DNA from 3 places in the Metapseudomonas otitidis genome. Region 2 is predicted to be linked to each of the others. Evidence: riboswitches for the same ligand, from Rfam matches in the RefSeq annotation. Region 2 holds a riboswitch; each other region holds the start of a gene.
The links. Region 2 has a riboswitch for cobalamin ahead of btuB (TonB-dependent vitamin B12 receptor). Riboswitches for the same ligand answer to the same signal wherever they lie in the genome.

Region 1: linked by a shared signal. The riboswitch ahead of cobW (cobalamin biosynthesis protein CobW) and the one ahead of btuB (TonB-dependent vitamin B12 receptor) in region 2 are both predicted to bind cobalamin.
Region 3: linked by a shared signal. The riboswitch ahead of PotMrB4_RS17480 (TonB-dependent receptor) and the one ahead of btuB (TonB-dependent vitamin B12 receptor) in region 2 are both predicted to bind cobalamin.

What each region holds. Positions count from the first base shown of each region.
Region 1 is NZ_AP022642.1:875,224-880,286, reverse strand. It holds gene cobM (precorrin-4 C(11)-methyltransferase) at 132-884, opposite strand; gene PotMrB4_RS04140 (cobalamin biosynthesis protein) at 881-1,321, opposite strand; cobalamin riboswitch at 1,420-1,613, shown strand; gene cobW (cobalamin biosynthesis protein CobW) at 1,705-2,757, shown strand; gene cobN (cobaltochelatase subunit CobN) at 2,818-5,063, shown strand, end outside.
Region 2 is NZ_AP022642.1:4,442,681-4,447,743, reverse strand. It holds gene PotMrB4_RS20470 (outer membrane protein) at 1-480, shown strand, start outside; gene PotMrB4_RS20465 (response regulator) at 534-1,211, shown strand; gene PotMrB4_RS20460 (ATP-binding protein) at 1,208-2,572, shown strand; gene PotMrB4_RS20455 (VOC family protein) at 2,683-3,096, shown strand; cobalamin riboswitch at 3,152-3,365, shown strand; gene btuB (TonB-dependent vitamin B12 receptor) at 3,458-5,063, shown strand, end outside.
Region 3 is NZ_AP022642.1:3,820,753-3,825,815, forward strand. It holds gene PotMrB4_RS17470 (IS110 family RNA-guided transposase) at 1-927, shown strand, start outside; gene PotMrB4_RS17475 (class I SAM-dependent methyltransferase) at 1,071-1,700, opposite strand; cobalamin riboswitch at 1,819-2,022, shown strand; gene PotMrB4_RS17480 (TonB-dependent receptor) at 2,131-4,284, shown strand; gene PotMrB4_RS17485 (ABC transporter ATP-binding protein) at 4,295-5,063, shown strand, end outside.

The DNA of each region.
Region 1 (5,063 bases), 2.5 Mb from region 2:
AGCGGTACGTCACTACAGGCCCGCCGAAAAGCCCGGGCGGATCGGGGCGGGCAAGGCGAACGCAGGCGAAAAAGCCGGCATCCGGCAGGCAACACTCAGCGATATGCAGCGATCCTCTCGCGACCGAGCCGTCACTCGCCCGGCCGGTACAGGTGCGCATGCCCGGCGCGGTACAGCGACGAGTCGGCAAAGCCCTCGGCCGCCAGCACCTCCCCCACCAGGATCAGCGCCGTCCGGCGAAAGCCCACGGCCCGCACCTTCTCGGCGATGTCGGCGAGGGTGCCGGTGACCTGGGCCTGGTCCGGCCAGCTGGCGCGGTGGATCACCGCCACCGGGCAGGCCGGCCCGTAGTGCGGCAGCAGTTCGGCGACGATTTCCTCGATCCGGCTCACCCCCAGGTGGATCGCCAGGGTCGCCCGGTGACGGGCCAGGTCCCCCAGGGACTCGCCCTCGGGCATCCGCGTCTTGCTGGCGTGGCGGGTGAGGATCAGCGTCTGCGACACCTCCGGCAGCGTCAGCTCGCAGCCCAGCAGGGCCGCACAGGCCGCCGTGGCAGTAACGCCCGGCACGATCTCGTAGGGAATGCCACGCTCGCGCAGGTGGCGGATCTGCTCGCCGATGGCGCCATACAGCGACGGATCGCCCGAATGCACCCGCGCCACGTCCTGGCCCCGGGCATGGGCCTCGGCCAGCAGCGCAACGATCTGCTCCAGGTGCAGCTCGGCGGTGTTCACCACCTGCTGCGCCTGGTGCCCCTCCAGCACCGCCTCCGGCACCAGCGAGCCGGCATAGAGGATCACCGGGCAGCGGTGGATCAGCCGCTGCCCCTTCACCGTGATGAGTTCCGGATCGCCCGGACCGGCGCCAATGAAATAGACCGTCATGGCCGTTCAGCCTCCAGGTGGATGCAGGCCAACGCGCAGGTCGCGCGAGCACTGCGGCGTTTGTCGAGCAGCAGGTGCGAAGGCCCCTGCCCCAGCCGATCGGCCAGCGCCAGGGCCGCCGCCTCGGCCACCCCCGCACTGCCGGCCAGGGCGCGGACCCGCTCGGACGGCTGGCTCAGGCGCGCCTCCAGGGCGTTCAGCGCCTCGGGGGAAACGCCCTGCAACGGCAGGTTGCGCTCCGCCGCCAGCGCCTGCAGGCCTAGCTCCAGGGCGCGGTCCTCGCGGGTCGCCAACGCCGCCAGGCGCGCCGGCGGCACCCCGGCCTCGGCCAGGCAGGCATCCAGCAAGGCCCCCAGCTCCGCCGCCGTGCAGCCCTGGCGGCAGCCGAAACCGGCCACCAGCGAAGGCGGCGTCAGGGAAGGAGCAGCGGGGTTCATGGCGTGGCAGGCGACCGGGCGGGAAAAATCCGCGCAAGGACAGCACGGGCCCGACGAGGCGTCAACCAACGCGATTGACCGCCGCCCGGGCCCTGCGTAGCCTTCCGTCCTTTCGAGGTTCTCCAGCGAGCGCTGGAGCTAAGAGGGAACGTGGTCCAAGCCACGGCTGCCCCCGCAACTGTAAGCAGCTGATGCCCTGTCCACAGCCACTGCCCACGGGCGGGAAGGCGGACCCGGCGGCGCCCCGCGCCAGGCTGCGAGCCAGGAGACCTGCCTCGGCGAATTTCCAGACAACCGGGCGGGGTGATCCGGTGGCGAATACCTCCAGTGGGCCCGGCCCGCTGCATTCGTCATGCCCGCCACAGAGCACCTGAGAGGCGCGCATGAAAACCCTGGCCAAGCTCCCCGTCACCATCGTCACCGGCTTCCTCGGTGCCGGTAAGACCACCCTCCTCCGCCACATGCTGGACAACGCCCAGGGTCGCCGCATCGCGGTGATCGTCAACGAATTCGGCGAGCTGGGCATCGACGGCGACATCCTCAAGCAATGCAGCATCGGCTGCAGCGAGGAAGAGGCCGTGGGCCGCGTCTTCGAACTGGCCAACGGCTGCCTGTGCTGCACCGTGCAGGAAGAGTTCTTCCCGGTCATGCGCGAACTGGTGGCGCGCCGTGGCGACCTCGACCAGATCCTCATCGAGACCTCCGGCCTGGCCCTGCCCAAGCCCCTGGTGCAGGCCTTCCAGTGGCCCGAGATCCGCAATGCCTGCACCGTGGACGCGGTGATCACCGTGGTGGACAGCCCCGCCGTCGCCGCCGGCACCTTCGCCGCCTTCCCCGACCAGGTGGACGAGCAGCGCAAGCAGGACCCGAACCTCGACCACGAATCGCCCCTGCACGAACTCTTCGAAGACCAGCTGGCCAGCGCCGACCTGGTGATCCTCAACAAGACCGACCTGCTGGATGCCGACGCCCTGGCCGCCGTACGCGCCGAAGTCAGCGAAGAGCTGCCGCCGGCGGTGAAGGTGGTCGAGGCCGCCTCCGGCAAGCTTCCGCTGGACGTGCTGCTGGGCCTGAACGCCGAAGCCGAGCTGCACATCGACAGCCGCCCCACCCACCACGACCACGAAGAACACGAGGACCACGACCACGACGAGTTCGACTCCTTCCACGTCGACCTCCCGGAAGTGGACGAGCGCGCCCTGCTCGCGGCCCTCGGCCAGTTGGTGGAACGCCACGCCATCCTGCGCATCAAGGGCTTCGTCGCCGTCACCGGCAAGCCCATGCGCCTGCTGGTGCAGGGCGTCGGCAAGCGCTTCGACAAGCACTTCGACCGCGCCTGGCGCAGCGACGAGCCCCGCGCCACCCGCCTGGTGGTGATCGGCCAGGAGCTGGACCAGGCCACCATCGCCAACGAACTGCGCACCGCCCTGGCGTAACCACCGAACCGGCGCCTCTCCCCCGGGAGAGGGCCGCTCCACCGAGCCGAGGCCCGAGCCATGCACCTGTTGCGCACCCAGCCCGGCGGCTTCGTCCCCGACGATGGCATCGCCCATCTGGCCCAGACGCCCGCCGAGCTGGTCATCCTCTGCAGCGGCGACTCGCACCTGGCGCTGCTGGCCGAGGCCGCCCGCACGCTGCCGGAGGACTACCCGAGCCTGCGCCTGGCCAACCCGATGCAGCTGCAGAACCACGCCTCGGTGGACCTCTACGTCGACGAGGTGCTGCAGCACGCCAAGGTCATCCTCATCTCCGTGCACGGCGGCGTCGGCTACTGGCGCTACGGCATCGAGCAACTGGTGGCGCTGGCCGAGCGCGGCGCCACGCTGATCCTGGTGCCCGGAGACGACCGCCCCGATCCCGAGCTGGCACGGCTCTGCACCGTTCCCACAGAGGATGCCGAGCGCTACTGGCACTACCTGCGCCAGGGCGGGCTGGACAACGCCCGGCAGCTGTTCGCCTGCCTCGCCAGCCGCTGCCTGGGCCACGCGATGCCCTGGGAGGAGCCCAGGGCGCTGCCCCGCGTCGCGGTCTACCACCCGCGCCAGCCCAACGCCGGGCTCGCCCACTGGCGCGCCGACTGGCAACCCGAGCAGCCCGTGGTGGCGCTGGTGTTCTACCGCACCCACCTGCAGGCGGCGAACACCGGCTTCCTCGACACCTTCTGCGAACGCCTCGCCGCCCAGGGCCTCAACCCCCTGCCCATCGCCGTGGCCAGCCTCAAGGAGGCCGCCTGCCTGGCCACCCTCGAAGACTGGCTGGACGAGGCCGGCGTCGAGCTGATCATCAACACCACCGGCTTCGCCCAGTCCTCGCCGGAGGCCCCCAGCCTGCGCCCGTTCCGCCGCGACGTGCCGGTGTTCCAGGCCATCTGCAGCCTGGACAACCAGCCCCAGTGGGAGGCCAACGCCCAGGGCCTGGGCCCCCGTGACCTGGCCATGCACGTCGCCCTGCCGGAGCTGGACGGCCGCCTCATCACCCGCGCCATCAGCTTCAAAGGCCTGGCCTGGCGCAGCGAGCGCAGCCAGAGCGACGTGGTCTGCTACCTGCCCCATGTCGAGCGCATGGACTTCGTCGCCGAACTGGCGCGGCGCTGGCTGCTGCTGGCGCGCAAGGCCAACGCCGACAAGCGCGTGGCGCTGATCCTCGCCAACTACCCCACCCGTGACGGCCGCATCGGCAACGGCGTGGGCCTGGACACCCCGGCCGGCGCGCTGAATATCCTCCGCGCCCTGGAGGCCCGGGGTTACCCCGTGGCCGGCCTGCCGGAGAGCGGCACCGCCCTCATCCACAGCCTGCTGGGCGGCGTCAGCAACGACCTCGACAACCTCGACGCCCGCCCCTGCGCCCAGAGCCTGGCCCTGGACGACTACCTCGCCTGCTTCTCCCGCCTCCCCGAAGCCAACCAGCGGGCGGTGACGGAGCGCTGGGGCGAGCCGCAACAGGACCCGATGTTCCGCAGCGGACGGATGATGATCGCCGGCCTGCGCTTCGGCCTCGCCTTCGTCGGCATCCAGCCGGCGCGGGGCTACCAGTTGGACCCGGCGGCCATCTACCACGACCCGTCGCTGGTACCGCCCCACGGCTACCTGGCCTTTTATTTCTGGCTGCGCGAGGTGTTCGGCGCCGATGCGCTGGTGCACGTCGGCAAGCACGGCAACCTCGAATGGCTGCCCGGCAAGGGTGTCGGCCTGTCCGCCGAATGCTGGCCGGACGCGGTGATGGGGCCGCTGCCGAACATCTACCCCTTCATCGTCAACGACCCCGGCGAAGGCGCCCAGGCCAAGCGCCGCGCCCAGGCGGTGATCATCGACCACCTGATGCCGCCGCTGACCCGCGCCGAAACCTACGGCCCGCTGCGCGACCTGGAGCGCCTGGCCGACGAGTACTACGACGCCTCCCTGCTCGACCCCCGCCGGGCCGTGCAGCTGCGCGGCGAAATCCTCGAACTGGTCAGGGCCACCGCCCTCGACCGCGAGCTGGGGCTCAGCCTCAACGACGACGCCGACAGCTGGCTGCCGCAGCTGGACGCCTACCTCTGCGACCTCAAGGAATCGCAGATCCGCGACGGCCTGCACGTGTTCGGTGAATCCCCCGTGGCGGGCCTGCGCGACGACACCCTGCTGTCCCTGGTGCGCATCCCCCGTGCCGACGGCAAGGGCGGCAACGCCAGCCTGCTGCGCGCCCTCGCCCGCGACCTGGCGCTCGACCGCGACCCGCTCGACCTGGCCTGGGCCGAACCCTG
Region 2 (5,063 bases):
TCGGCGCTGAACGCCAACATGGACCACCCGAGCCTGGACAAGGTCATCCACAAGACCGGCACCTGGGGCATCCGCGCCGGCCAGGCCGATGACAAGGGCCGCTACTACGCGACCTACGAGAACTTCTCCGACACCCACAGCGGCAACAAGCTGCGCCAGCAGAACCTGCTCGGCAGCTACGACCTGTTCCTCCCCCTGGGTGACAACAACACCAAGCTGTTCGGCGGTGCCACCCTGGGCCTGGTCAAGCTCGAGCAGGACGGCTCCGGCCTGCGTCGCGACAGCGACATCGGCTACGCCGCCGGCCTGCAGGCCGGTATCCTCCAGGAGCTGAACAAGAACACCTCCATCGAGGCCGGCTATCGTTACCTGCGTACCAACGCCAGCACCGAAGTCGCGCCCCACGGCGGTCCCAAGCTGGGCTCCCTGGACCTGCACAGCAGCTCCCAGGCCTACGTTGGTGCCACCTACAAGTTCTGACCCGCTGCACCCACGGGCCGGGCACCTGCCCGGCCCTCTTCATGGAGACGCTGATGAAACTGCTGGTCGTGGAAGATGAGGCGCTGCTGCGCCACCACCTCTACACCCGCCTGGGCGAGCAGGGCCACGTGGTGGACGCTGTCGCCGATGCCGAGGAGGCGCTGTACCGCGCCGAGGAGTATCACCACGACCTGGCCGTGGTGGACCTGGGCCTGCCCGGCATGAGCGGGCTCGACCTGATCCGCCAGCTGCGCAGCCGCGACAAGACCTTCCCCATCCTCATCCTCACCGCCCGTGGCAACTGGCAGGACAAGGTGGAAGGCCTGGCCGCCGGCGCCGACGACTACGTGGTCAAGCCGTTCCAGTTCGAAGAGCTGGAGGCCCGCCTCAATGCCCTGCTGCGGCGTTCGTCCGGCTTCGTCCAGTCCACCATCGAGGCCGGGCCCCTGGTGCTCGACCTGAACCGCAAGCAGGCGATGATGAACGGCGAGTCCCTTGGGCTCACCGCCTTCGAATACCGCATCCTCGAATACCTCATGCGCCACCACCAGCAGGTGGTCGCCAAGGAGCGGCTGATGGAGCAGCTCTACCCGGACGACGACGAGCGCGACCCCAACGTCATCGAAGTGCTGGTCGGCCGGCTGCGGCGCAAGCTCGAAGGCGACAACGGCTTCCGCCCCATCGACACGGTGCGCGGCCAGGGCTACCTGTTCACCGAGCGCTGCCGATGAGGCGACACCCCCTGGCGGGGTTCTCCCTGCGCCTGCGGTTGATGCTCGGCGCCGCCGGCCTGGCGGTGCTGTTCATGCTGGCGCTGCTGCCGGTGCTCAGCAAAGCCTTCGACACCGCCATGGAGCAGGCCATCGAGAAGCGCCTCGCGGCCGATGCCAGCGCGCTGATCGCTGCCGCCCGCATCGTCGACGGCAAGCTCGACATGCCCGACAAGCTCCCCGACGAGGAATTCGACAACCTCGACGCCCACCAGCTCGGCTTCATCTACGACAGCGACGGCCGCCTGATCTGGCAGTCGCGCTCCTCTCAGGACGAGAGCGTCCACTACATGCCGCGCTACGACGGACGTGGCCACGAGTTCACCCAGATCCACGACGATCGCGGCCGGCGCTTCTTCGTCTACGACGTCGAGATCGACCTGCTGCGCGACCAGGCCGCTGCCTTCAGCATCGTCACCATGCAACCGATGAGCGACTACCAGGTGATGCACGACGGCTTCCTCCAGCAGCTCTACTTCTGGCTCGGCACGGCCCTGCTGGTGCTGCTGGTGATGCTCTGGTTCGGCCTCACCTGGGGCTTTCGCAGCCTGCGCCGCCTCAGTGAGGAGCTGGACCAGGTGGAGTCCGGCACCCGCGATGCCCTGAGCGACGCCCACCCCCGCGAGCTGCTGCGCCTGACCAAGTCCCTCAACCGCCTGCTGGACAGCGAACGCCGCCAGCGCGAGCGCTACCGCCATTCCCTCGACGACCTGGCCCACAGCCTCAAGACGCCGCTCTCGGTGCTGCAGGGCGTCAGCGAGACCATCGCCACCCGCCCTGGCGACACCGAACCGGCGCGGGTGTTGCGCAACCAGATCGAACGCATGAGCCAGCAGATCGGCTACCAGCTGCAACGGGCCACCCTGCGCAAGAGCGGCCTGGTGCGCCACCGGGTGCAGCTCGCCCCGCTGCTGGACACCCTCTGCGACGCCCTCGACAAGGTCTATCGCGACAAGCGGGTCAGGGTCCTGCGGGACTTCGACCCGAACCTGCAGGTGCCCGTGGAGCAGGGCGCCTTGCTGGAGATGCTCGGCAACCTGCTGGAGAACGCCTACCGGCTGTGCCTCGGCACCGTGCGGGTCAGCGCCCGAGAGCACGAGGCCAGTTGCGAGCTGGTGGTGGAGGACGACGGCCCCGGCGTACCCCCGGACCAGCGCGCGCGCATCCTCCAGCGCGGCGAGCGGGCCGACGCCCAGCACCCGGGGCAGGGCATCGGCACTGCCGTGGTGCTGGACATCGTCGAGAGCTTCGAGGGCGAACTGGCCCTGGGCGACTCGCCCCTGGGCGGCGCCGAGTTCCGCATCCGCCTGCCCCGGAACTGAGCGGCGCACCGACGCCGTTCGCCGGACGGTCATCGACAATCCGGCGGATCGGCGGAGCATGAGGGGGCCGCCACGGAGCGTGGCGGAACCCCACAGGGAGGAACCCCCTCATGCGCATCAATGCCTACCTGATCTTCCCCGGCACCTGCCGGGAGGCCTTCACCTTCTACGCCGATGTACTCGGTGGCGAACTCCGGATGATGACCTTCGGCGAAACCCCGGCCGCTGCCCACGTACCCACTGATTGCCACGGGCACATCATCCACGCCTGCCTGACCCGCGACGGCCAGTCGCTGATGGCCTCCGACAGCCTGCCCGAGCAGCCCCACGCCGGCATTCGCGGCTGCTCGGTGTCGCTCAACGTCGACAGCATTGCCGAGGCCGAGCGGGTGTTCAGCGGGCTCAGTGCCGGCGGCACCGTGCAGATGCCCCTGGAGCCCACCTTCTGGGCCGTTCGCTTCGGCATGTTCGAAGACCGTTTCGGCGTGCCCTGGATGGTCAACTGCGAGAAGGACGGCGCCTGAACCCTCCCGTCCGGCGCGGCGCGGGCTCGATTGACCCTGTCCCGCCGCGCCACTAAGCTGCGCGCCTGCACCAGGTGCCCCACGGCTTTTGGCCGGTGGGGTGAAACAGGGAAGCCGGTCCATTCCATCAAGAATCCGGCGCTGCCCCCGCAACGGTAGGCGAGTCAACCACCGCATCCAGCCACTGTGCCCACGCATGGGAAGGCGCGGTCGGGGAACCCCAGGTTCCGCTCGCAAGCCCGGAGACCGGCCCGGTGCGAGCGAGCATGGCCACGGCCATGCATCCATCCCTGGAGTCGCGCGGGTGGCGCGACGGAGACCCCACATGCAGTCCCCCGTATCCCGGGCATCCGCCACATGGATGCTGCTCGGCCTCGGTGCCGTTCTGCCGGCCCATGGCGAGCCCCTCGAACTGGCGCCCCAGAGCGTCACCGCCACGCGCACCTCGCAGCCAGTGCGCGCCAGCCTGGCCGCCACCACCGTCATCGACCGCGACGCCATCGAGCGCAGCCAGGCCCACTCGGTGCCCGAGCTGCTGCGCCAGGTGCCCGGCGTCACCCTCAGCAACAACGGCGGCCCCGGCAAGAACACCACGCTGTTCATGCGCGGCGCCGAGTCCGACCACGTGCTGGTGCTGGTGGACGGGGTGAAGATCGGCGCGGCCAGCAACGGCCTGGCTGCCTTCCAGGACCTGCCGGTGGAGTTGATCGAGCGCATCGAGGTGGTCCGTGGCCCGCGCTCCAGCCTCTACGGCTCCGAAGCCATCGGCGGAGTGATCCAGATCTTCACCCGCCAGGGCAGCGGCGACGGCACCGCCAAGCCCTGGTTCTCCGCCGGCTACGGCACCCACGACAGCTACCAGGGCAGTGCCGGCGTCAGCGGCGGCGGCGAGCAGGGCTGGTACAGCCTGGGCATGAGCAGCCAGGACAGCGACGGCATCGACGCCACCCGCGCGCGCAGCAGCTACCACGAGGGCGACGCCGACGGCTACCGCAACCTCTCCGGCAACCTGCGCGCCGGCTACCGCTTCGACAACGGCCTGGAACTGGATGGCACCCTGCTGCGGGCCAAGGCCCACACCGACCTGGACCTGGTGTCGCGGTCCAGCCCCGGCGGCGGCCGCAATGCCAACGCCGACAACGAGCAGCGCGTCATCGGCGGGCGCGCCCGTTTCAGCCCGGTGGAGCCCTGGGGCATCACCCTCCAGGCCGGGCGCAGCGAAGACCTGTCGCGCACCGAGGCCGGCGGGCAGTTCGACTCGCGCTTCGACACCCGCCGCGACACCGCCTCCTGGCTCAACGAATTCACCCTGGCCGAGGGCCACACCTTCAGCATCGGCCATGACTGGCAGCAGGACGAGGTGGACAGCTCCACCCGCTTCGACCGCGACTCGCGCCTCAATCGGGGCACCTTCGCCCAGTACCTGGGGGAAGCCGGCCGGCATGACTGGCAGCTCGCCCTGCGCCGCGACGACAACCAGCAGTTCGGCCGCCACGACACCGGCAGCGCCGCCTGGGGCTACGCCCTCAGCAAGGCGCTGCGCTTCAGCCTCAGCTACGGCACTGCCTTCAAGGCGCCCACCTTCAACGAGCTGTACTACCCCGACTACGGCAACCCCAGGCTCAAGGCCGAGACCTCCGAAAGCCTCGAAGCGGCGCTGAGCGGCGAACACGACTGGGGGCACTGGTCGGCCAACCTGTTCCGCACCCACGTCGACGACCTCATCGTCCACGATGCCCAGGCCGGCACCGGCCCCTTCGGCGGCCCCAACAACATCGGCAAGGCGCGCATCGACGGCGCCGAGCTGAGCCTCGGCAGCCGCTGGCTCGGCTGGGACTGGAACGCCAACCTGACCCTGCTCGACAGCGTCAACCGCGCCCACGACGGCAACCACGGCAAGCAGCTGCCACGTCGTGCCCAGCAGGTGTTCAACCTGGACCTGGACCGGCGCATCGGTGCCGTCGGCC
Region 3 (5,063 bases), 620 kb from region 2:
GTCGGAATCGATATCTCGAAGAACTTTCTCGATGTCTTCGTCAGTGGCAGCGCCACGCTCCAGCGCTATGCCAACGACGCTTCAGGTAGGGCCCAACTGGCCACCGATATGCTGGCCTTGGCACCCAACCTCATCGTGGCTGAGGCAACGGGTGGCCTGGAGCGTCTCCTGATTGCGGAGCTGGCTGCACAGCAATTGCCGTTGGTACTGGCCAATCCAAGGCAGGTCCGTGACTTTGCCAAGGCATCGGGCCAACTGGCCAAGACTGACGCGTTGGATGCTCGGGTTCTCGCCACATTCGGGATTGCCATTCGTCCCACCGTACGGCCGCTACCCGAGGAGCAAGCGCTCGAACTGGCGGATCTAGTTGGGCGTCGGCGTCAATTGGTCGACATGATGGTCGCCGAGAAGCTGCGCTTGCAGCAGGCAGCAGGCAAGGCCTTGCGGCGTGACATCAAGCTGCATATCCAGTGGCTGGAAAAGCGCCTCAGAGCCAGCGATGCAGGGTTGAATGATGCCATTCAAAAATCAGAGATCTGGCGGGCCAAGGATGACTTGCTGGCTGAAGTGAAAGGTATTGGGCCCGTATGTCGAATCACGTTGCTGGCTCTACTACCAGAGCTGGGCCACCTGAACCGCAAGCAGATTGCGGCATTGGTGGGTGTCGCGCCCTTCAACCGGGACAGCGGCTACTACCGGGGTACCCGGCGAGTTTGGGGTGGGCGATCCGAAGTCAGGAAGGTGCTCTACATGGCCACGCTGTCGGCCATTCGCAGCCGCAACGAGGTCGTGCACAGCTTCTATCGGAGACTAAAAGAACAGGGGAAACCCGGCAAAGTAGCGGTCGTCGCCTGCATGCGGAAACTGCTCACCATCCTCAATGCGATGCTCCGTGATCAGGCACATTTCAGGCCTCAAGTGGCTTGACGCTGAACACGGTTGCTCGCCCGGCAAGGCGAAACAGGTGACATCAATAGAACTCGATAATCAGCAACACGCTTTTGGGCATAGCTTTTCAGACGGTGCCCTGCCCAGGCATCTCTCGACAGCCCCCCGGCAATGGCCGTTGCTCAGGCCGGCTTCCGCCACACGCTCGCCAGCCAGGGCTGCTGCTCGCGGGGCAGCCCCGCCGGCCGGTAATAGTGCTCCAGCGCCTGGAAGCCCGCCGCCTCCAGCAACTCACGCCAGCGCGCGTAGTCGTGCCAGGCGCCGTAGCGCTGGCCGTTCCAGCCCTCCTCGTTCTGCCCCCGTGGATTGGAGCTGAACAACACGCCACCCGGCCGCAGGGTGGCGTGCAACTGGCCGAGTACACGCGGCAACTCCTGCAGCGGCACGTGGAACAGGCTGGCATTGGCGAACACCCCATCGAAGCGCTCGGCGGGCAGCTCCAGCGCCAGGAAGTTCTGCTGCCAAACCTCGCAACCGGCATCGGTGCGGGCCATTTCGACGAAGCGCGCCGTACCGTCCAGCCCCACCGGGCGATGGCCGAGGCGGCGGAAGGTCTGCAGGTCGCGCCCCGGGCCGCAGCCGAAGTCGAGGATGTCGAACGGCCCGCCCGGCCCCAGATGGCGCAGCAGCGCCTCGATGTTCTGGCTCACGTCGTGGTCGCGGGTGCCCTCGCGGAAGCCCTCGGCATTGCGCTGGTAGTCATCCAGGGTGATGGCGCTGATGGCATCGAGATCGTGGGGTTCCAGGCTCATGGGGCCTCCGGGCAGTGAACGGCGGCGGGCATTCTACCGGCTGCGATGGGAACGGCCATGGCCGGCCGACAGGGCGAATGATTCCCGACAACGGTTGACGCCACCCCGTGCCAGTGGTCAGATGCGCGCCGTTCCAGGTGCCTCACGCCGCCGCGCGTGAGGTGAAACGGGAAGCCGGTGCGTCCATCAGGACCAGTCCGGCGCTGCCCCCGCAACGGTAAGCGAGCGCTGCATTCGGTACGCCACTGTGCCCACGGCATGGGAAGGCGAATGCGGCGTGATCCTCGCAAGCCCGGAGACCGGCCTGGAGCATCGATAGGCAAACCCGCGGTGGGCGGGCACGGGCCGGTTTCTCGCACGGGTGCACGCGCCCGCGCGCGCCTTTGCATTCCCTCCGGGCTCCATTCATTCCTGACGTGATAGGAACGACATGTCCCGTACCTTCAGCTCCAACGCTCCGGCGAGCGCCGCCTTCGGCCTGCTCGCGCTATCCATTTCCTTCTCCCTGCACGCCGAAGACGGCACCCTGGCGCTACCGGCCACCGCCGTCACCGACCAGGCGGACGACACCGCCATCCGCCTCGACACGCCCGTGCCCGCCGGCTCGCGCCTGGGCCTGTCCGCCCTGGAAACCCCGGCCAGCACCAGCGCCATCAGCGGTGACGAGGTGCGCGCACGCAACAACGCCACCGTGCAGGACGCCGTGACCCGCAGCCCCGGCATCACCCACATCGGCACCCCCGGCAACGGCGGCACCGCCCTCTCGGCCCGGGGCTTCACCGGCCACGCCTCGGTGATGCAGCTGTACGACGGCACGCGCTTCTACACCGGCATGGGCACCACCACCTTCCCCACCGACCCGTGGATGGTCGAGCGCATCGACGTGATCCGTGGCCCGGCCTCGGTGCTCTACGGCGAAGGCGCCACCGGCGCGGTGATCAACGTGGTGCCGAAGAAGCCTTTCGACGGCGAGATCCGCAACCGCCTGCGCCTGGGCTACGGCTCCGACGACCGCCAGCAGATGGCCCTGGACAGCGGCGGCTCGCTCACCGACACCCTCAGCTACCGCCTCAACCTCAACCGCGAGGCCAGCCACGGCTGGATCGACCGGGGCGACTCGAAGAACCTCGGCCTCAGCGCCGCCCTGCGCTGGCAGGCCAGCGACGCCCTGGCCTTCACCCTCGCCCACGACCAGGGCGACCTGCAGCCGATGAACTATTTCGGCACGCCGCTGATCGACGGCCACCTGCGGGACAGCCTGAAAGACAAGAACTACAACCTGCACAACGCCGAGCTGCACTACAACGACCAGTGGACCCGGCTCGTCACCGACTGGACGCCCAGCGAAGGCTTCAGCGCCAGCAACCAGCTCTACCACATCAAGAGCCGCCGCTACTGGCGCAACGCCGAGGCCTACACCTGGGACGCCGGCCGGGGCCAGCTGAAGCGCGCCGAGCAGCTGCGCATCAAGCACGAGCAGGAGCAGATCGGCGACCGCCAGACCTTCACCTTCGACCACTCACTGTTCGGCCTCGACAGCCGCACGCTGGTCGGCGGCGAGTTCAACCGCATCCGCTTCGACCTGCTGAACAACGCGCCCTACACCGACATCGACGGCGACTACGTCGACCCGTGGAACCCCGCCCCCGGCTACTTCCAGAGCGCCTCGGCCTACCGCCCGCACTCGCGCAGCGAAACCCACACCGCCGCCCTGTTCGCCGAGAACCGCACCCAACTGAGCGAGCGCTGGTCCGTGGTCACCGGCCTGCGTCGCGACCAGAACCACATCGACCGCACCGATCTTCCCAACGAGAACCGCGCACAACCATTGCGCAGCGACCGCAGCATCCAGGGCGGCAACTGGCGCGCCGGCCTGGTGTTCGCCGCCACCCCGCAGCTGTCCTTCTACGGCCAGTACTCCACCAGCGAGGACGGCGTCAGCAACCTCATCACCCTCAATTCTGGCCAGCAGAATATGGACCTGACCGAGTCGAAGCAGACCGAGTTCGGCCTCAAGCAGCAGTTCTGGGACGGGCGCGGCGAGTGGACCCTGGCCGCCTACCACATCGTCAAGAAGAAGTTGCTCTCCCGCGAATCAGCAAAAGGTCAGGCCCAGCAGATCGGCCAGCAGTCCTCCGACGGCCTGGAGGCGACCCTGGAACTGGCTCTGGAGCAGGGCTGGCACGTCTCGGCCAACGCCTCGCTGCTGCGCGCCGAGTACGACGAATTCAATGAGGCCAAGGACGATCTTCTCGTCTCCCGGTCCGGCAACCGCCCCACCGACGTGCCACGGCGCACCGCCAACCTCTGGGTCAGCAAGGCGCTCGGCCATGACCTGGACGCTGGCCTCGGCGCGCGCTACGTCGACGCCCGTTACGCCGACGCCGCCAACACCGTCAAAGTACCCGGCTACACCGTGCTCGACGCCAACCTCGGCTGGCAGGTGCTGCCCGACACGCGCCTGGGGCTGGAGCTGAACAACCTGCTGGACCGCCGCTACGCCGTCACCCAGCAGAACGGCGGCCAGCAGTGGCTGCTGGGCCAGCCGCGCTCGTTCTTCGTCACCGCCGACTACAGCTTCTGAGGGTTACGCCATGTCCCGCCTGAACCTCCATGACCTGCGCTGGGCCCCTGACGGCGCCCTCGCCGGCTGGTCCCTGGACGGCATCGGGCTGGACGTGGCGGAAGGCGAGTTCGTCGGCCTCATCGGCCCCAACGGCAGCGGCAAGAGCAGCCTGCTGCGCTGCATCTACCGCGCCGCCCGCCCCCACGGCGGCACGGTGCGGGTGGACGACGAGGACATCTGGCGCCAGCCGCCGCGCTGGTGCGCACAGCGGGTCGCCGTGGTGCTGCAGGAGTTCCCCAGCGACTTCGGCCTCAGCGTCGCCGAGGTCGCCGCCATGGGCCGCTCGCCCCACCAGGGGCCGTTCGACGGCGACACCGCCGCCGACCGCGCCCGGGTCGGCGAAGCGCTGCGCCAGGTGGCCCTGGAGGCCCACCGCGACACCCCGTTCGCCCGGCTCTCCGGCGGCGAAAAACAACGCGCCCTGCTGGCCCGCGCCCTGGTGCAAGCCCCCGGCCTGCTGCTGCTCGACGAACCCACCAACCACCTCGACCCGCGCTACCAGCTGGAGCTGCTGGCCCTGCTGCGCCGCCTGCGGCTGAGCACCCTGGCCAGCTTCCACGACCTCAACCTCGCCGCCGCCTTCTGCGACCGCCTGCTGGTGCTCGATGGCGGCCGCCTGGTAGCCAGCGGCACCCCCGAAGCCGTGCTCACGCCGCAACGCCTGCTGGAGGTGTTCGGCACCCCAGCGCTGGTGGACCGCCACCCCATCGGCGGCCACCCACGCATCACCTGGATCA